One region of the Brevundimonas vitis genome, then DNA from elsewhere that is predicted to be linked to it. Evidence: predicted binding sites of a transcription regulator. Region 1 holds the regulator's gene; the other holds the start of a gene.
What was found. Region 1 encodes HrcA, which represses chaperone genes, less so after heat shock. Its sites were predicted from a motif close to GTTAGCANTCNNNNNNNNNGANTGCTAAC; they were not measured.

Region 1 (10,585 bases):
CACCCTGTCCAACCGCTACATTACCGACCGCTTCCTGCCGGACAAGGCCATCGACCTGATCGACGAGGCGGGCAGCCGCGTCCGCATGGCCGTCGATTCCAAGCCCGAGAGCCTGGACGAGATCGACCGCCGCCTGGTCCAGCTGAAGATCGAGCGCGAGGCCCTGAAAAAGGAAACCGACGCCGCCTCGCGCCAGCGGCTGGAGCGTCTGGAAGACGAGATCGCCGATCTGGAGGGACAGTCCGACGACCTGACCGCCCGCTGGAAGGCCGAAAAGGACAAGGTCGGCCAGGGGGCCCAGCTGCGCGAGACCCTGGACCGTCTGCGCGCCGAACTGGCCGCGGCCCAGCGCGCCGGCGACCTGGGCCGCGCGTCGGAGATCGCCTATGGCCAGATCCCCGGCATCGAGAAACAGCTGGCCGAGGCCGAGGCCGCCGAAACGAGTGGCACCGGCCCCCTGACGCCCGAGGTCGTCGACGCCGAACAGATCGCCGCCGTCGTCAGCCGCTGGACCGGGGTGCCGGTCGACAAGATGCTGGAGGGCGAGCGCGAGAAACTGCTGTCGATGGAGAACGCCCTGCGCGCCCGCGTCGTGGGTCAGGACCCTGCGCTTCAGGCCGTGGCCGATGCCGTGCGCCGGGCCCGTGCCGGGCTGAACGACCCCAACCGCCCGCTTGGCTCTTTCCTGTTCCTGGGCCCCACGGGCGTGGGCAAGACCGAGCTGACCAAGGCGCTCGCCGCCTTCCTGTTCGACGACGAGGCGGCCATCACCCGCATGGATATGTCGGAATATATGGAGAAACACTCGGTCAGCCGCCTGATCGGGGCCCCTCCCGGCTATGTCGGCTATGACGAGGGCGGGGCCCTGACCGAGGCGGTGCGCCGCCGCCCCTATCAGGTCGTGCTGTTCGACGAGGTGGAAAAGGCCCACCCCGACGTCTTCAACGTGCTGTTGCAGGTGCTCGACGACGGCCGTCTGACGGACGGGCAGGGACGGGTGGTCGATTTCCGCAACACCCTGATCATCATGACCAGCAACCTGGGCTCCGACGCCCTGGCCAACCAGGGCGAGGGCGAGGATGTCGAGGCCGTCCGCCCCTATGTGATGGAGGCCGTCCGCGCCCATTTCCGGCCCGAGTTCCTGAACCGCATCGACGAGATCATCCTGTTCCGGCGCCTCGGCCGCGACCAGATGGCAGGCATCGTCCGCATCCAGCTGTCGCGCCTGGAAAAGCTGATGGCCGACCGCCGCCTGACCCTGTCCATCGACGACGGTGCCTTGGCCTGGCTGGCCGACAAGGGCTACGACCCCGTCTATGGGGCCCGGCCGCTGAAGCGCGTGATCCAGAAAGACCTGGTCGACCCCATGGCCAAGAAGCTGCTGGCCGGAGAACTGGAGGACGGCTCGGTGATCGCCGTGTCAGCGGGCGCCGACGGGCTGGAGATCGGGAAGGCGCGGGTGCACTGACGCCGCTACTTTCTAAAGCTTGCTTACATCATCAATCGAAGAGAATGGCGATTTCCAGTGCGCAATCGCATCAATCAGCGAGGCCAGAGGCGTTCCAGAAAACGAACCTTTAGCCTCGTGCTCGGCAATCATGTTCATCGCGCTTACGGTTTTCATCTTCCCTCGCGCTTCGTAGCCATGCGCGTGTTCGAAGTCCTTCGCGAAGGCAAAGCCGAGAGCGTCGATGCCCTCGGCTTTCGCTGCAGTGATCTCGGCCCAGATAGCGTCGTTTCGATCCCACCCGACTTGATCTGTGGCTCGCTCGCTGAACCTAACATCAAGATCATGGACAGCGATGTATCGCTTGCCAAAATCTCTTAGGACCCGCTGAACGGCAGGCAGGCTGGCCTTCCCGCCGCAATCGACGATGTGTACATCAAGGTCGTGTTTGCTGACGCCTTTCGCCGCAAGAACGTGCGTCAGTGCGGCAAACTCCGTCTCCCCCTCGACCAAGACCACTTTGTCGGCGAACAAGCATTCGCTGACCAAGGGGTTCAGTTGATATATCAGCTTCAACGCGTCGCGACGCTCCTTTGGGACGTTGTTCGTTTCAGACTGATGGATCACGCTGCCATTCTTGGTGCGCTCGACAAGTGCGATTGTTTGTTTTGGTCTCGAGAAATCGACCATGACTGGGGAATGGCTACAAGCCATAACCTGAACTCCACCCTGAGTAGCCAGCTCATAGAGAAGCGCACGCATTCGCCTTACTGCGGTCGGGCTTAGGAATAGCTCCGGCTCTTCGATCTGAAGAAGCGTGTTTCCAACGGCTTCCTCTGGGGCACCTCGCGCTTTTGCACGGCGTGTAGCGGCCGCCAACTCCGGCACAAGAATGTTCAGCGCACTAAGCAGGAAGGCACGCTGGGAGCCTTGTCCGTGCCGGCCCACGCCCAAGGATGGACTATCTGACAATGTTAGCTCAATTTCGGCCTGCTTTTCCAGCAACGAGCCAATCCCCTTGTCCGACGGAGGATTGCGTATTTGGACCGCAAGTCCCGGGAAGACATTCGAGGCTACCCCTGAAACCTTTCCCGCAATCTCATTAATGTATTGATCCTGCTCAATCTCCTCTGAGAGCGCCTTCAGCGCTTCTTCGATTATCTGGACATTCTTGGACCCAGCGATATGTCGCTGAATTACTTCTTTAAAGAGCTTCTCAAACTGGCTTCTAAGTTCATCCGCCGCCATGAGCGGAGCAAGGTGAATAGGCTCGGGCAGCCGGTTCTGAAGGATTGAATCGAACCCGCCAAAACCACCTTCGACCCACGCTTCCGTGTCCCAATCGTAGGAGAACTTGGTGGCTTTTTGGCCTGCGGCTCCCCACGCCTTGCGAACCTTCGCTACACGTCCGTCGGAGTACCATTTGCCGGTTTTGTCGTTGGCGAGATCGTCTCCTTCCGCCGCCTGAAATCGGAGCTCCATTACAATCGGGCGCTCTACTTCACAGCGAAAGAAATCTTCCCGTGAAGGAGAGAAGCCTGCAGCCCGGAAGTCACGGTATGCTTGAAGGAGGCTGGTCTTTCCGCCGTTGTTCTCGCCGACGACAACGATGATGTCGTTAGACATGTCGAGCCAGTGAAAGCCCAACTCAGGATTTGCGGGGTGGTCGTCCTCACCAAGCCGACAGAATCCTCGGTAGTTTGAAATTCCAAGCTGTAGCAGTTTCATGAGAGCCCCCCGGTCAGCGACGCTAGCGGCAGGGTGGCCGTTTCACAACTATAGAGAGATGCGCTTAAGCGCCGCTGACCCAAGCAACCAGAGGCCCCGAAGTCACCGCCGGAGCCTCCGGTCTCCTCGCCATCGCGCGTCCGCGACCTAGGGGTTGATGACCACCTTGATGCAGCCGTCGGTCTTTTCCTGGAACATCTTGTAGGCGTCCGGGCCGTCTTCCCGCTTGATCGTGTGGGTGATCAGGAAGCTGGGTCGATTTCTCCGCCTTTTCCTTCTCCCATTGGGAGAAGGTGCCCCGAAGGGGCGGATGAGGGTCGGGTCTGTCCATCGGCGCAAGCCGTCGCACGGGCGTTCCTCACACCAGACATCCGGCCCTCACCCTTTCGCGCAAGGACGACGGCTATCGCCGCCGTGCGCTCAAGCCCTCTTCCAACGGGAGAGGGCCAATGATCCGGCACCTACGCCGCGAACCGCCACCACGCCCAGGCCGCCAGTCCGATCAGGCTCGTTGCAGCGAGCGTCTGGTTGATCACAATATCCCACCTCCGGGCAGGCAGAGTGTGGTCGGGGTATACAATGGGCCAGCGGCGGCTGCGCACCGCCTCCGCCAGCACCGCGGGCGTGATCGGAATGCGACCGAAGCGCCGGTGGATCGGCGTGTAGAACAGACCTCCGATACTCCACCCCTCCTCGCCATGGTGGAAGTACCAGCGCCAGGTCGTCGCATCGACCTCGAACCGGTCGACGAAGGCCTGCATGAAATCCCCGGCGTCATCGCCCGTGATCCCCAGCACGTCGAACAGGTCGTCGTCATCCGAAAGGGCGGGCGTTGGACCCCAAACGTCGTCGATGAAGGCCAGAACGGCCGTGCGCGCATCACTCATGCCCCCATCCTGTCGCGTCCGGCCAACCACCACATCTGAATTAGCAACACCCCGACCGCCTCCACCGCCGCCCGGTGCGGCTTGGTCTTGTGGGTCATGGCGTGCACCGCCTGCCCTAGTCGGGTCCCGCGGAGATCAGCCGGGCAAGGTCGAGCGCATCCCGCCGAACGGCGGGCAGGGCGAGGTTGATGTCATTGCGCTCAAGCGCCAGCTTCATCGACGCCCTTTCCAACGCAAGGAGATGGCGAGGCTTGAACTTCTTCCAGTCGGGATCATCGGCCTCGAGATCAGCATAGGCGGTCTTCCCCAATCCCATGATCGCCGCCATTTCGGTCTGCGTCAGCTTGGCCCGCTCGCGCAAATCCTTCATCTGCTTCGCACTCATCACTGCCTCCATAATTACCGGTTTCCGGTATTTATGTGTACAATCGTGCCGGAAAGCAACCGGCATTCTGCGGCCGCGTCTCCGCGTCATCGGCTTACCGCCTCCCCGCCACCTGACCTGTCGTGGTCAAGCGGCAGACGACAATGCGCCCCTTGTCAAATAGGAAGTTTGTCCTGTCTCGGCAAGGCGGGTCTTTGACATCGACCGCGCTCGGCCTGGCCAAGGTGGACTGAGTGGACCGAGTGGACTGCGTTTTTCGCCTCCGGTTTTCCTGCGGCACCGGCTTTCGGCTAGGCTGATCCGATGTGTGCCTCCTATGAATCCCGGTTCACCGTGCGCCAGCTGGTCGAGGCCTTTGGCCATGCGGGGATCGCCATTGGCATGGATGGGGGCGGTCTGCCCAATCTGGAACCGCGCGAGGAGGTTCGGCCCACGGATGCCGATCGGGTGGTGCGGATGGCGGAGGATGGGTCGGTGGTCTATGCCCCCGCCCGGTTCGGCCTGGTGCCCGGCCAGCCGAAGCGCCCGCCGGTGATCAATCTGCGGTCCGAGGGGCGGACGGTGGCCAATGGGGCCGGGGGCGGGCGGGCCCTGCTGCCGGTCTCGGGCTTTTACGAGTTCACCGGCGACACCTATCCGAAGACGCGCTGGCGGCTGTCGGCAGCGGACGGATCGGTGCTGATGCTGGCCTGCGCCTGGCGGGCGCAGGGCCCGGGCGAGGGGTTTGCCCTGCTGACGGCCGAGCCGGGGCCGGACATCGCGCCGTATCACACGCGCGGGGTCGTCCCCTTGCCGCCGTCGGCCTGGGCCGACTGGCTGTTTGATCGGGTGCCGGGCGAGCAGCTGCTGTTGCCGCCGCCCGCCGGGACCCTGGTGGCCACCGCCGCGCCGCGACCGGGGGCGGGATCGGCGCCGTCGCTGTTCGACCTGTAAGGGTCGGTCAGTCTTCCAGGCGCGGAGAGTTCACGCCGCGCAGCTGGCAGGCATTGTCGGCCGCGGCCCGGCCGGTCTGGGCGCCGGTCGGCACCAGTATGCCCTGACGGGCTTGGCAGTCAGCGGCCAGCGCCTTCAGGTCGGAGTTGTAGCCGCCTTCCATCGGGCCGGTGGCGCAGGCAGAGGCCGTCAGGCCCAGGGTCAGGACGGCGGCGGTGGAGATCAGGATACGCATGGGCAGGACTCCTTCTGGCAGATGATGCAGCCGGCCTCAGCCGACACACTGTGAGGGGCGGGTCTCTTTCGGGCCGTACTGGGCGCAGGACCGGTCGATCTCGCCCTGGATCAGGGCGCATTCGTTGGCCACGTTGCAGGGCGGGCGCGTCGCAGGACTGACAGCGATGCAGCGTTTGACTAGGGCGGCTGCGGCGGCATCGCCGATCTCGGCGGCACAGCCGGTGCCGATCGGGACGACGGGCATGGCGGCCGGCGCGGTGGGGTCTGGCGCCCCGCTACCGGTCGGCGGGGGAGTGTCTGGGGACGCGACCTCCTCCTGGGGTGGCGCGTCCGGGGGCATCACCGGCTCATCGACCGGAACAGCGGCAACGGGCTCGGTCGTGTTACCGGCACCCTGTGGCCCACAGGCGGACACCAGGGGCACAGTCATCATAACGGCGGCGGCGATCAGCGGGATCAGACGCATGGGGGCACTCCGGATAGGGAACCGAGCCGACGATGGCCCGGTTCCGATCCGACATACAGACTACCGCCCCAAAGCCGACTTTTGCATGGCAAACAGTTGGCGGCAGCCGCCGTCGGCCAGGGCGAACAGGCGGTCGAACTCGGCGCGGGAGAAGCCCCGCTTCTCGCCCGTGGCCTGGATCTCGACGATGGTGCCCGAGCCGGTCAGGACGAAGTTGGAATCGGCCTCGGCCGAGGAATCCTCTTCATAGTCCAGGTCCAGCACGGGCTGGTCGGCACAGACCCCGCACGAGATGGCCGCCACCTGATCCAGGATCGGGTCGGTCTGCAGGACACCCTCGGCCCGCAAATAGTCGAAGGCGCTGGCCATGGCGACCCAGGCCCCGGTGATGGCTGCCGTGCGTGTGCCGCCGTCAGCCTGGATCACGTCGCAGTCCAGCACCACCTGGCGCTCGCCCAGGGCCTTCAGATCGACCACGGCGCGCAGGGAGCGGCCGATCAGGCGCTGGATCTCCTGGGTGCGGCCCGATTGTTTGCCGGCGGCGGCTTCGCGGCGGCCTCGGCTGTGGGTGGCCCGGGGCAGCATGCCGTATTCGGCCGTGACCCAGCCCTGGCCGGTGTTGCGCATCCAGCCGGGGACCTTTTCCTCGACCGAGGCGGTGACCAGCACCTTGGTATGGCCGAACGAGACCAGGCACGACCCCTCGGCATAGCGGTTGACGCCCGTCTCCAGGGTCACGGAGCGAAGCTGGTCGGCCAGGCGGCCGGACGGACGGGAAGCGGTCATGAGCGATGATCCTTGGAAGCTGGGGCGGTGGTGATTATCCTGAAATCATGCCGCTGTATCCCCCAGGGTCATCCTCCGGGTCATCCCCCGCGCCGTCGGTCGCCGTCCGTCTGCGCCCGGCCACGGTGGACGATGCCGACACCCTGGCTGCCTGGGACCGGGAACCGCACGTCATCGCCTGTTCCAGCGATGACCCGGACGCCGAGGCGGCCTTCGGCAGCGACTGGGTCGAGGAGATCACCAACTCGGCCAATGAACTGACCTATGTCATGGCCGAGGTCGACGGCCGGCCAGTCGGAGCCATGGCGGTCTGCGACCCCCATACCGAACCCAGCCACTACTGGGGCGAGATCGAGCCGGGCCTGCGGGCGATCGATATCTGGATCGGGCCGCCCGAGTGGCTGAACCGGGGCGTGGGGACCCAGATGATGGCCCAGATGATCGATCGCTGCTTCGCCGAGCCGGGCGTCAGTGCGATTGTCATCGATCCACTGAACACTAATGTCGACGCGCAACGGTTCTATGCGAGGCTGGGGTTCCGGGTCGTCGGACGCCGGGCCTTCGGCGATGACGACTGTCTCGTCATGCGGCTGGAGCGTGAGCACTGGCGATCTGGATCGCCGAGACAGGCGGGCGCTCAATGACTTTCATGACCAGTCCGTCGCCGTCTCTGTCCAGTCTGGATCAGAGGGCCCGCGACATCTTTCGCCATGTGGTGGAGACCTATCTGGAGACCGGCGAGCCGGTGGGATCGCGTACGGTCTCGCGCGGCGGGGTGCATCTGTCGCCCGCCTCGATCCGCAACACCATGCAGGACCTGACTCTGGCCGGTCTGCTGGCGGCGCCGCACACCTCGGCGGGACGGATTCCGACGCATGCGGGTCTGCGGCTGTTTGTCGACGGCTTTCTGGAGATCGGCGACATCGGGGCCGAGGAGCGCCGCGAGATTGACGCGCGGCTAGCCGGAACGGGTCGGGGCTTCGACGAGGCCCTGGATGCGGCCTCCAGCCTGCTGTCCGGCCTGGCGGGCGGGGCGGGCATCGTGGCCAGTCCGGTACGGGATGCCGGCGTCAAACATGTGGAGTTTGTCGCCCTGGGCCAGGATCAGGCCCTGGCTGTGCTGGTCGGGGACGACGGCTCGGTCGAAAACCGCATCATGACCCTGACGGCCGGGGTGACGCCCTCGACGCTTCAGGAGGCGTCGAACTTCCTGAATGCGCGCCTGAAAGGCCGTTCCCTGGCCGAGGCCCGGACCGAGATGCGGGCCGAGCTGGAGGCCGCCCGGGCCCAGCTAAACGCCGCCGCGGCCCGGCTGGTGGAGGACGGGATGGCCGCCTGGTCCGGTGGGGCGGACCGCGACCGGTCATTGATCGTGCGGGGCCGCGCCAATCTGTTGCAGGACCGCGAAACGATCGAGGATCTGGAGCGGGTCCGCGTCCTGTTCGACGACCTGGAACAGAAGGAGCAGCTGATCGGCCTTCTGGATGGCGTCAACGCCGGCCAGGGGGTGCGGATCTTTATCGGTGCAGAAACGCGACTGTTTTCGCTTTCGGGTTCCGCCGTGATCGCGGCGCCCTATATGAACGGTCGCCAGCGGGTGCTGGGCGCCGTCGGCGTCATCGGACCTGCGCGACTGAACTATGCCCGGATCATACCGTTGGTGGACTATACCGCCCGGGTGCTGGGCCGAATGCTGGACGGACAAGAGACTTGAGCGACATCAACGACACCGAATTCGACACCGCCGCCCCGGCCGACGCCCCATCGGGCGAAGCCCCAGCGGCCACGGACGACCTGGCCCCGCTCGATGCCGTCATCGCCGAGCGGGACCAGTGGCGGGACCGGGCCCTGCGCGCCGCTGCCGAGGCCGAGAACGTCAAGCGACGCTCTGAAACCCAGATGAACGACGCCCGCGCCTATGCGATTCAGCGGTTCGCGCGCGACCTGCTGGGCGTGGCGGACAATCTGGAGCGGGCACTCCAGGCTGCGCCCAAGAATGCCGAGGGCGGTGAGGCCGGCCTGGTGACCGGGCTGGAGATGACGCAGAAGGCGCTGCTGACGGCCTTTGAGACCAATGGGCTGAAGCGCGTCGCCCCGGAGCCGGGGGAGGCCTTCGATCCGCATCTGCACCAAGCCATGATGGAACAGCCTTCGACGGCGGTCTCGGGCGGCTGCGTCATCCAGACGCTTCAGGCCGGATACGCGCTGTTCGGCCGTACGGTGCGCCCGGCGATGGTCGTGGTTGCGGCCAAGGGTTCGGGAGCCTCTGCGGCCGCCAACCCCTATGCCCAGACCGAGACGCCCGGCGGCAACGTCGACGCCAAGGCCTGATCGAAGCCGTGGGCTCCGGGTCCGCTCTTCGAGCGGCCCGGAACGACGGGAAGCGCTTCTTAAGTCGCAGCGAACTCGGACAGGGCGTCGATCACGGCGCGGTTCTGGTCCTCGGTGCCGATGGTGATGCGCAGGCAGTCAGGCAGGCCGTATCCGCCGACGGGCCGCACAATGATCCCCCGGCTGTTCAGATAGTCGTTGGCCGCTGCGGCCCGGCCAGCATCGGCGAAGCGGACCAGAACGAAATTGCCGGCGCTCGGCAGGACATCGAAGCCAAAGCCGCGAATGGCCTGGGTCATTCGGGGACGCCAGGTGTGGATCAGGTCCCGCGAGGCCTTTTGATGGGCCGCATCGCCGAGGGCCGCCACCGCCGCCTCGATGCCCGGCACCGAGACGTTGAAGGGCAGGCGGATGCGGTCGATCGCCTCGGCCACCGCCAGGGGCGCATAGCCGAAACCGATCCGCAGGCCGCCCAGGCCATGAATTTTTGAGAAGGTGCGGGTGACCACGATGTTGGCGCTGTCGCGGGCCAGGCCGAAACTGGTCTCCCAGTCGGGCTCGGTCACATATTCGGCATAGGCCTCGTCGACGACCAGCAAGACGTGGGGCGGCAGGCCCTCGTGCAGCTGCCGGATTTCCTCGGGCGTATTATAGCTGCCGGTCGGGTTGGACGGGCTGGAGACATAGACGATGCGCGTCCGGTCATCGACCTGGGCCAGCAGGGCCTCCGGCGTCGCCTTGAAGTCCGGCTCCGGCGCCGACTTGACCTCGGCCTGATTGGCCAGGGCGCTGATCCGATAGGCCAGGAAGCCATACTGGCCGCTGACGATATTGTCGCCGGGCGTCAGATAGGCCTGGTTGAGAAGGGCGAACACCTCGTCCGAGCCATTGCCGAAGATCAGGCGCTCGGGCTCCAGCCCATGATGCTCGGCCACGGCGGCGCGCAGCTTGCTGGCGCGGCCATCGGGATAGATGTGGATGTTGCGGATCGCGGCCTCATAGGCGGCGCGGGCCTTTTCGCCAGCACCCAGCATGTTTTCGTTGGACGACAGCTTCATGGGCTCGGCCACGCCGTCGATCTTGGACTTGCCGCCGACATAGGGGGCGATGGCCATGATGCCGGGCTTGGCGACAGGCGCCGCGGCGTCAGGTGCCGAAAGGGGGGCGTCGGTCATGGTCGTCCTCTCAAATGGCGCGGGCGGATCAGAATTGGGGGGCTGCGCCGATCACGCCGCTCAACAGGCCGGGGGCGGCGGTCAGCCGCGCGTCCTCGGCCTGCACATAGCCCGCCAGCATGAACAGCTTCAACCCGCCTGCCGACGCAAGGGGTGTCGCGGCCAGTCCTGCCAGGCCCAGCGCCTCGACGATCCGAAGGTCGCTCTGGT
Region 2 (10,585 bases), 180 kb from region 1:
CCTGGGCGCGTGCGGCCTCCGCCTCCAGACGGGCCGCCTCGGCCTTGCCTTCCGCCTCGGTCAGGGCCTGCCGCAGGGCTTCCAGTTGGTCATCGGCGACAGACGGTTCCGAGGCGGCGGCCTCGGTCACAGGGGCGGTATCGCCCACGGGTTCAGCGGCCTTGTCGTGAGGCGCGGTCTCAGCCTCCGCACGCTCGCCCGCGAGGAGCAGGGCGTCGGCTCGGCCCTCGGCATCGTTCAAGGGCAAGGCCCGCCAGACCAGGGCACCGCCGGGGCCTCCGGTCGAGTGGATCGGTTCGGCTTCACCCGCCGGCGCCATGAAGGCGGCCCGGACAGCCTGTCGCCCTTCGACGCGTTCGTCCTCTCCCAGGAACAGATCGGCGAAGTCAGCGCCGGCCACGCCATCGCTGCGGCCCAGGACTCCCATGGCGGCCCCGTTCGCGGCACGGATCAGGCCATCGGTGCCGACGACCACCAGGGCACTGGACGCCACCTCGAACACGCGGCGGATCAGATCATCGGTCGGGTCGGCGACGGGCGTGGGCGCGACCTCTGGGACCGGGGCCTCGAAGGCAGGGGCCGGAGCGATGGTTTCGGGCGTGGTCAGGCCCTCGGTCTCCACGATGGCGGCGATCGAACCGATCACCTCGCCTCGATCCGTTTCGATCGGCATGGCTGTGACCGAAACCAGCATCTTGCGACGGGTCGCCGGATTGGCCAGCAGGTGCTGGAACCCCTTGACCGTCTGGCCGCGCAGCGCACGGGCGCTGGGCAGCAGGTCGGGCGGCACCGGCCGACCATCCGGATAGGTGATGCCCCAGGTCGCCGAATGAAACCGCAGGCCCAGCAGCTCGGCGTCCCGACGCCCCAGCAGTTGATGGGCCGCACGATTGGCAAAGGTGAACTTCCCCTGGCGATCCGTCTCGACCAGGGCAACGGGAATGGCGTTCAGGGTTTCGAACAGCCGCTTGTCCGCGCTCTGGGCGGCCTTCTGCACCAGATCCAGTTCACTGGTGGTAGAGACGTGACGGCCCCGATTGGTGACGGCGAACCAGGTGGCGACCACGGCCGCGACGGTGCTCAGGGTCGCGACCACGCCCAAGAGCAGCACCCAGTCGATCTCCCCTTCCATGAACATCCGTCAGCCTCGTCCCATTCTGGCACCGCGCGGTACCGGCTCGTGCGCATGTTGCAAGAGGCGAACCGCCACGGACGATACTCCCCCGAAAGGCGACTAGACCGGCGGATGCCCGCGGTCCAGCAATGCCGTGTCACAAACGGACGACACAGGCATGGCACCCCGCATGGGACCACCGCAATTGGAAAGGGCCGGACGTTGCCGCCCGGCCCCTGCCTCAGTTCATTTCGGCTGCTTTAGAAGGCAACGCGCAGGACCAGCTGATAGACGGGCCCGGCATTCTCGGTCTCGATCTCATATTCGTCGTAGTCGCGGCTGATCTGGTCGTCGATGCTGCCGAACTTGTCGAAGACCTCGTCCTTGGACGCATCCAGCAGGTTGGAGCCCGTCAGACGCAGCACGATGTTGTCGCCGAAGCTCTTCTCGACGAACACTTCCAGATCGGCACCGTAGGAGGTCGAGACCTCCTCGGCCAGGACGCGGCCGAAGGCATCGCCCTGTTTGCGGTAGGTCGCTCCGAAGGCGGCACCCCAGGTCGGCAGGTCCTGGGTGAAGCCGAAGTTCAGAACATAGTCCGACTGGTCGTTGAAGCGGCGCTCGCCGATGAAGTCGGTGATCTCGCTGTCCAGCCAGGAGTAGTTGAAGAAGACGCCCGTGGATTCCATGCCGATGAAGTCCAGCGGCGTCGACAGGTCGAACTCGAGGCCATAGACGGTCCCGTCGCCGACATTGTCCACCGTATAGATGAAGGTACCCGGTCCCGCCGAACCCTCGACGCCGGTGTTGGTTTCCTCGATCAGATCGGTGATGTCCCGGTAGAAGGCATTGACGCCGATCACGCCGCGACGGCCCAGGCGACGCTCGAAGCCAACGTCGAAGCCCAGCGAGGTCTCCGGCTCCAGATTGGGGTTGCCGACGAAGTCGCTGTCGCCGAACTCTTCCTCGAGCAGGGTCGGCGACAGGCGGTCAAAGTTGGGACGGCGAACCGTGCGGGCGGCCGAGAAGGTCACCCGGTCCGAATCCGACAGACGATAGCGCAGGCTGAAGGAGGGCAGCAGCTCGGCATAGTCGTTTTCGGTGACCTGATCGGCAGCAGCGACCGTGCGGTCGGTGATCGTCGTGTCGGTCGTCTCGTAGCGCAGGCCGGCTTCCCACTTCAGGGGGCCATTCTCGCCCGAAACCATGACGTAGGGATCGATCCGGGTTTCCTCGATCGTCACATCGCCGCCGTCGACGGGGCTGAACGGTCCGAAGGCGGGCACGGGAGGACGCGGGGCGGGCGCGTTCGGCACGTTGAAGCGGATGCGGGGCGTTTCGGCAACCAGGCTGTCGCGGTCCTTCTGAACCCACTGAACGCCGAACTCCAGTTCCACGCCGGAAGCCAGATCGCGGCTATGTTCAAGGGCAGCCGAGACCTCCTCATCCTTGATGTCAGTGGATGTGGAATCGAGCGTGAACCGGTCCTCATCGGGGAAGGCGATGGCATCGCGCAGATATTCGGACTCGGCTTCGAACTCGTACTGTTCGTCGTCGATGGAGGCATAGCCTAGCTTGAAGCGGGTCTCGCCGCCGAACATCGCGCGCTCATAGCGCGCACGCAGCGACAGGTTGTCGGTGCGGATATCCAGGTCGTTGTCGTTCACCACCGCCAGATTGGCATTGGTTTCCACGCCGTCTGCGTATTCCAGCGAGTCCTCGTCCTGGAACCGGTCGGTGCGGACGAAAGCGCCGGAGAGTTCCAGGTTGCCCCCGGCAACGTCGACCTCATAGGCGGCGTTGAACGAATAGTCGGTGCCATCGCGGACATCGGTCTGGACTTCGGTATTGTCCAGGGTGCCGCCGGGCTCGTCAAAACGCTGGCTGTACTTGTTCTTGGGATTGCGGCGGTCCTGAATATTGGCACCCAGCAGCAGTCGGCCAGGTCCAGCCTGCCCGCCCCACACAGCGCCGTAGGTTCCACCCCACTGGCCATATTCGCTGTCCGGGAAGTTCAGAGCACCCAGCCGGATGTAGCCACCTTCGAGCGACAGGGCATCACGCAACACGATGTTGATCGCACCGGCGACCGCGTCACCCGAACGGTTGGCCGACGAGGAGCGGACGACTTCGATGCGCTCAATCAGTTCGGCCGGGATGCGATCCACGAAGAACGAGCGATCGACGCCGGCCCCCGGCACGCGCTCGCCGTTGATCAGGATCTGGGTATAGCCGGGATCCAGACCCCGCAGACGGACGCCGTCCGATTCCAGAACGTCCGACAGGAAGGTCACCGAGGGCACGCGCTTCAGCGCATCGCCGACGGTCAGCGGTTCGAACCGCTGGAAATATTCCAGGTCATAGGACAGGGTCGGAACCACGTCTTCGGTCCGGTTACGGAAGATCGGCTGACCGGTGACGATGATTTCCTCGACCGAGGTCGGCTGGCTGGCGTCCTGAGCGTGCACCACGCCCGCGAAGGCCAGCGGTGCCAGGGCGGCACTGGCAAACAGTTTGAACTTCATTCTCATGATCCCCGCTGCCGGTCATTGGGCGACCGACGTTTTAATGGCAAAGCTGCCATTAGGTCCGAGGATCAATCAGGACCAGTGATGTTTAGGCGACACGAATTCTTCAGTTTCTTGACAGGCCGCGCACGATTTGTGCACGGACATTTCATTCGCAGAACTGTCACGAAATCCGCGTGCACCGCCGGGTGTCAGAGCATCCCGCCGCGCTGACGCATCCGGCGTTTTTTCAGTCGTCGACGCCAGCGGGTCAGATTGGGCCAGAAGGCGAACAGCAGCACGCCCGCGATGATCGCGGCAAGAACGGCATAAGGCGACATGGCTTCGTATCCCCACGAAGCCTTCACGATACCATTGATACGTCGGATTGTGCACTGCCGAAATCTGACGACAAGCGCTTTTACCGCGACAGCAAAACGGGCAGGACGGTCGCCCGGCCTGCCCGTTCATCATCCTGAATCTTGACCGACTACCAGCGACGATCGTGACGATAGTCCCGGTAATCGCGGCGGTCCCGGCGGTAGTCGCGACGGTCATACCGATAATCGCGGCGGTCATAGCCGTAGCCATAGCCATAACGGTCGTTGTCGTAGCGGTAGCAGCGGTTGCCTCGATAGTCGCAACGATCGCGGTCGTCGCGGTTGGCCGTGGCCCCCAGGGCTGCGCCGGCAATGGCACCGCCCACGACATAGCGTCCGTCGCCATCACCGATGAAGGCACCGGCTAGGGCCCCCACGGCCGCGCCGATCAGCACGTCTTCGCCGCGGTCGTCGTCGTGATCACGATAATCGCGATAGCTTTGGGCCGAGGCCGGCGCGGACGCCAGCAGGGTCAGGGCGAGGGCGGCGGGGGCCCCGATGGCCAGGGTTTTCAGAGTGTGCATCGCAAAGCTCCGGAACAGGGCGCGATCCGCGCCAGACAATTGAGTCCATCCTCACGCACTGCACCTGAACGCCCTTGCCAGCGGCTGTTCATCCGCCGTTCATCGTCGGAAAACGTCAGTTGCGAACAGCGATGGCCGAAGGCAGGGTCGCATCATGTCCGTCGATCGCGCGCTTCTCACCGGTTTCGTGGCCCTGGCTGCCCTGGCCATGGCGACGACCGCGAGCGGTCAGGACCGGCCCAACCCACCGGCACCGCCGCCCCCTCCCCCGCGCCCTGTGTCGCCACCTCCACCTCCACCCCCGCCCCCGCTGCCGGTGGACGCCGTCCGCATCGCCGAGGCGCGGGCGCTGAAGGCCTCCGGCGATCTGGTAGGGGCCGAGGCCGCCTTCGTCCGGTCGGCCGAGGCGCTTGAACTGGTGGACCCCGTCGCCGCCTCCGCCGCCTGGGTCGAGGTCGCCAAGCTGCGTCTGGCCCTGGGGGCTGAAGACGGTGCCGATCAGGCCCTGACCCTCGCCGTCTCGGTGGTCGAACTGCGCCTCGGCCCCGGCGACCCGGCTCTGGCAACGCCGCTCGGAGTCCAGGCCCGCCTGCGCTATATTCAGGGCCGCTATGACGAGGCGCTGACCCTGATCACGCGCGCCTATGCCCTGGTCCCGCCCGACGCTCCGGTCGAGCAGGCCTCGCTGTTGTTCGAGCGGGGCAAGAACCTGGACGCCCTGGGCCGTTTCGTCGAGGCCGAGACCGCTGCCCGCGAGGGTCTGGCCCTGCGCACCACCCACCTGGCTCCGAACGATCCCTACATCGCCGACACCCTGAACCAGCTGGCCAATGCCCTGATGGCTCAGGGCCGGTTCGCCGAAGCCGAGCCGGCGTTTCGCGGTGCCCTGGCCATCTATGAGGTGGCCTATGGCCCCGACAACGAAAACGTCGCCCTGGCCCTGAGCAATCTGGGCAATATCCTTCGCCGGACCGGGCGGCTCGAAGCGGCCGAGGGGGCCTATCGCCGGGCGGCGGCCATTGCCGAGGGGGTGGGCGACCCCTTTCTTCTGGCCCAGTGCCTGACCAATCTGGGATGGCATCTGCATGTCACAGGTCGCGGCGAGCTGGCCGAGCCGATCTTCCGCCGCGCCCTGGACCTGGCGGTCGAACTAGTCGGCCCCGACCATCCCTTCACCGGTGTGGCCCGCGCCAATCTCGCCATCAGCCTCCAGGACCAGGGCCGCCATGCCGAGGCCGTCGAGATCTTCGCGGTGGCCCTCCCGGTGATGGAGGCCGGTCTGGGCACCGACAGTCCCGACCTGGTCACTGCGCTGGAAGGCTATGCTGCCGCACTGAGCGGCCTGGGCCGCCGTGCCGAGGCCGAGGCCACCCATGGCCGTGCCCGTGACATCATCGCCGCCCGCCTGGCCCCCGGCCATCCCGAGGCTGTCCGCCAGACAGGGGCCATGGCCGCCTTCCTGACGGAGCAGAACCGGCCTGCCGAGGCCCTCGCCCTGCTGCGACCTGTACGCGATGCGCTGTTCCAGCGGGCCGGGTCCGGACTGGAGGGCGGCGACCCCCTGCGCCGTGCTGTGCCCCTGTTCGCCCAGCAGGTCCGCGCCGACTGGGCCCTGGCCGAACAGTTGTCGGACGAAGGCAGGAAATAGCCGCTTTAAATAGCCGCTTTCACGCCCGGCGACGCACAGGCGCGCCTTGACGATGCAGAGGGGCAGGACTATCTGCCCAGCGCGTTAGCACTCTCAGGCCTTGGCTGCCAAAATGCCGGTCGCGGGTGCTCAACGATGAAACTTTGGAAGTCCAATCGGAGAACTCAAAGATGGCGTTTCGTCCTCTCGGCGATCGCGTGCTGGTCAAGCGCGTTGAAGAAGAATCCAAGACCAAGGGCGGGATCATCATTCCTGACACGGCCAAGGAAAAGCCCCAGGAAGGCGAAGTCGTCGCCGTCGGACCGGGCGTCCGTGACGAGCGCGGCACCGTGAACGCCCTGGAACTGCAGGTCGGCGACCGCATCCTGTTCGGCAAGTGGTCGGGCACCGAGGTCAAGCTGGAAGGCGAAGACCTGATCATCATGAAGGAGTCCGACGTCCTGGGCGTGCTGTCCTAAGCCGCTGCGTCGATCCTCTTTTCCCTGACAATCCAAACTTAGGAGCTGCCTGATGGCTGCCAAACAAGTTCAGTTCTCCACCGACGCGCGCGAAAAAATGCTGCGCGGCGTCAACGTCCTGGCCAATGCGGTCAAGGTGACCCTGGGTCCCAAGGGCCGCAACGTCGTCATCCAGAAGTCCTTCGGCGCCCCGCGCTCGACCAAGGACGGCGTCTCGGTGGCCAAGGAAATCGAGCTGGAAGACGCCTTCGAGAACATGGGCGCCCAGATGATCCGCGAAGTCGCGTCCAAGACGAACGACAAGGCGGGTGACGGCACCACCACCGCGACCGTCCTGGCTCAGTCGATCGTCCAGGAAGGCCTGAAGGCCGTGGCCGCCGGCATGAACCCGATGGATCTGAAGCGCGGCATCGACAAGGCGGTCACCGCCGTCCTGGCCGACATCAAGGCCTCGGCCAAGAAGGTGTCGAACAACTCCGAAATCGCCCAGGTCGGCACCATTTCGGCCAACGGCGACTCCGAAGTCGGCGAAATGATCGCCAAGGCCATGGAAAAGGTCGGCAACGAAGGCGTCATCACGGTTGAAGAAGCCAAGACCGCCGAGACCGAGCTGGACGTCGTCGAGGGCATGCAGTTCGACCGCGGCTACCTGAGCCCCTACTTCATCACCAACGCCGACAAGATGGAGGTTCAACTCGAAGAGCCGCTCATCCTGCTGTTCGAGAAGAAGCTGTCGTCGCTGCAGGCCATGCTGCCGATCCTGGAAGCGGTGGTCCAGTCGGGCCGTCCGCTGCTGATCATCGCCGAGGACATCGAAGGCGAGGCCCTGGCCACCCTGGTGGTCAACAAGCTGCGCGGCGGCCTGCGCGTTGCCGCCGTCAAGGCTCCGGGCTTCGGCGATCGCCGCAAGGCCATGCTGGAAGACATCGCCGTCCTGACCGGCGGTGAGGTCATCTCGGAAGACCTGGGCATCAAGCTGGAGAACGTCACCCTCGACATGCTCGGCCGCGCCAAGAAGGTCACCATCACCAAGGACGACACCACCATCGTGGACGGCGTCGGCGGCAAGGACGTGATCGAAGCCCGCATCGGCCAGATCAAGAAGCAGATCGAGGACACCACCTCGGACTACGACAAGGAAAAGCTGCAGGAACGTCTGGCCAAGCTGGCCGGCGGCGTTGCGGTCATCCGCGTCGGCGGCTCGACCGAAGTCGAAGTGAAGGAAAAGAAGGACCGCGTCGACGACGCGCTGAACGCCACGCGTGCAGCCGTTGAAGAAGGCATCGTCCCCGGTGGCGGTATCGCCCTGCTCAAGGCCTCCAAGGCCCTGGAAGGCCTGACCGGCGCCAACGCCGATCAGAACGCCGGCATCGCCATCATCCGCCGCGCCCTGCAGGCTCCGATCCGTCAGATCTCGGAAAACGCCGGCGTCGAAGGTTCGATCGTGGTTGGCAAGGTGCTGGAAAACACCTCGGCCACCTTCGGCTTCAATGCTCAGACCGAAGAATACGGTGACCTGGTCGCCATGGGCGTGATCGACCCGGCCAAGGTGGTCCGCACCGCCCTGACCGACGCCGCCTCGGTGGCCTCGATCCTGATCACCACCGAAGCTGCCGTGGCCGACGCCCCCAAGAAGGGCAACGGCGGCGGCGCCCCCGACATGGGCGGCGGCATGGGCGGCATGGGCGGCATGGACTTCTAAGTCCGACGCTCAGTCACACCGGCTGAAAACAGGAGGGCGGGTCCGGCAACGGGCCCGCCCTTTTTGCTCACCAGGAGTCTCATCCCCGATCGGAACTATCCGCCCTCAGGTGCCGCCGTATTGAGCAGTGCCAACTCAGTGTCGGTAGTGGGGAGGATTGCTACGAATTCTTCCGACGTGACGCAGAAGCCGAGCTTTGAGAGGGTTGGAGCGTTGAAGGTGCCCGACAGCAGCCTGATTCCTTTTGGCAGTAGGATGTCGGGTGCGCCACCGTTCTCTCGGAGCCTCTTCATCGGATCTTTCTGGTCGAAAAGCAGCGCCAGCAGCACCCGTCTGTCGATTACCCGCCGGAGATTTTCCTCAAAAAATTTGGCGGCCCGTACAGTGCCCCCTTTGATTGAGCGCAGTTCGCGAAATCTGGCTATGTCGATGTGCTCCCAGCGGTTTGGAGGCCAGTCCACTCCGGTAGCGATCCAACGAATGTGTTTGTAGGACGACGAGAGGATGCTCTTCTTTCCATCTCTGTTTGGAGCGCCCAAATAGATTTGGCGAGCGACGAGTAGGCCAATCCAAGCCTTACGTGCAGTCTCGTCGGCAGCAACCAACAAAACGGGTTCCTCATCGCGGAATGTTTCCGGTGGAATCATCCAACTCCACGATTTGCTTACCGTCGTTTTGACATCAACATCCTGGCCAGCGAGAACCAAATCTCGCAGACCTTTTGGAGCGTCGAAGAGATCACGAAGGAAATGCTCGACCTTCAAGCCAATGAAGGTCTTCTCGACGTTGTCGAGTTCTCGGATCTCCGTCCGCCCCGTACGGACGGGATCGAGGACAAACTCGACCGCTTCTACGATAAGGTCGGTGAAGACCTGCTCAGGTCTGTCGCCAACACGAGCCCTAATTTCGTTCTCGATGATTTCGAGCCGTTCGAAATCCTCGTGTCCAAGGACAACGGATGAAAGAGGCAGCTTTCGCATTGTGCGAAGTTGCCGACCTCTTAATGAGGATTTCCTTACTGACCGCTAGGCAGCAATCGCCCTAGGCTCGAGGATTGAGCGGACGACACCTCCGAGAGCCCCTGCCAAATGCGGCGGCACCGCATTCCCGATCTGCCGCGCCACCTCGACCTTTGTCCCGTAAAACTTGAAGTCATCCGGGAAGCCCATCAAGCGCGCGGCTTCTCGGTGGCTGATCGGTCGGTGCGCCTCCGGGTGAAGGTAGCGGCCCTTTTCGGGTTTGTAGAACTCGGTCCGGATCGTTACCGACGGTCGATCCCACCACAGGCGTCCGAAAAGATCGGTGCCCCCGCTCGTCTTGCGAACCCAGCAGTCCGGCGTGATGTCGGGACGGTTGGCCAGAAGATCGAAGCGATTACCGCCAGGCGGAACGGCGCGATAGCGCTCCATGCTTTTGTCCGTCGGCGTCCGACCGAAATGGAGATCGAGCTTGGGCTTCGACCCGATTTCGGTCCCGATCGTTTCCAACGGCAAATCCGCTATGACGTCGCGCACCGTGCGCCAGCGAGGCAAGTTTAACTTCAACTTCGGATCCGCGTGTGACGCCAGCGGAGGAAACGACGGCAGATTGAATGCTTCTCGCCAGCCCAAGATGATCGTTCTCTTGCGCGTCTGAGGCGCGCCGTAATCGGCCGCGTTCACGATAGCGGCTTGGGTCATGAACCCGTGCTGCTGAGCCTTCTTTTCAATCAACTCGCGTTCTGGAGAGCGGTAGAGCTCGGCGACGTTCTCCATGACGAAAACCCGGGCTCCGGATCGTTCGGCGATTTCGATAAACGGCTCCCAAAGCGCTCGGCGCGCGTCACCGTCGCGCTTCTTGTTGAGCAGGCTGAACCCCTGACAAGGCGGCCCCCCGATGACCACATCAGCTTGAGGGACCTCTTCAGTCAGCAACCATTCCTCAATGTTCGCCCGAACGGATCGGCCGGGGAAATTGAGTTCATGAGTCTTCACCGCTGCCGCATCGTTGTCGATCGCCAACACGGTTTCGAATCCCCCGCAGAAGCGCGGGTCCGAGAAGCCGAGGCTCATGCCGCCAGCTCCGCTGAAGAGATCTATGAGGCGTAGAGTCATGAGTCACCATCAGCCGAATCGCTAGAAACAAAAAGCGAACATTGAGTTGCCTGTCAAGGCGAGGCCTACTTTGGGTTGTCAAAAAATTTGGGCGTCTATCTTAGATGTGTTTAGCTTAGTTAGGCGAGAACAGCAGCGTCTTTAGTCGGCCATTCCCCG

Region 2: a site for HrcA is predicted at 6,257-6,285, ahead of groES (co-chaperone GroES). Genes of this name have one in related genera too.

What each region holds. Positions count from the first base shown of each region.
Region 1 covers NZ_CP067977.1:1,813,531-1,824,115, reverse strand. Annotated here, with positions in the region: gene clpB (ATP-dependent chaperone ClpB) at 1-1,468, shown strand, start outside; gene JIP62_RS09220 (ATP-dependent nuclease) at 1,481-3,175, opposite strand; gene JIP62_RS09215 (DUF1493 family protein) at 3,637-4,062, opposite strand; gene JIP62_RS09210 (helix-turn-helix domain-containing protein) at 4,178-4,447, opposite strand; gene JIP62_RS09205 (SOS response-associated peptidase family protein) at 4,751-5,380, shown strand; gene JIP62_RS09200 (hypothetical protein) at 5,388-5,615, opposite strand; gene JIP62_RS09195 (hypothetical protein) at 5,652-6,083, opposite strand; gene rph (ribonuclease PH) at 6,144-6,869, opposite strand; gene JIP62_RS09185 (GNAT family N-acetyltransferase) at 6,917-7,513, shown strand; gene hrcA (heat-inducible transcriptional repressor HrcA) at 7,510-8,583, shown strand; gene grpE (nucleotide exchange factor GrpE) at 8,580-9,200, shown strand; gene hisC (histidinol-phosphate transaminase) at 9,260-10,375, opposite strand; gene JIP62_RS09165 (hypothetical protein) at 10,404-10,585, opposite strand, start outside.
Region 2 covers NZ_CP067977.1:1,990,425-2,001,009, reverse strand. Annotated here, with positions in the region: gene JIP62_RS10085 (PAS domain-containing sensor histidine kinase) at 1-1,132, opposite strand, end outside; gene JIP62_RS10080 (TonB-dependent receptor plug domain-containing protein) at 1,375-3,639, opposite strand; gene JIP62_RS15260 (hypothetical protein) at 3,834-3,962, opposite strand; gene JIP62_RS10075 (hypothetical protein) at 4,112-4,525, opposite strand; gene JIP62_RS10070 (tetratricopeptide repeat protein) at 4,680-6,173, shown strand; gene groES (co-chaperone GroES) at 6,344-6,631, shown strand; gene groL (chaperonin GroEL) at 6,684-8,333, shown strand; gene JIP62_RS10055 (NaeI family type II restriction endonuclease) at 8,429-9,313, opposite strand; gene JIP62_RS10050 (DNA cytosine methyltransferase) at 9,359-10,384, opposite strand.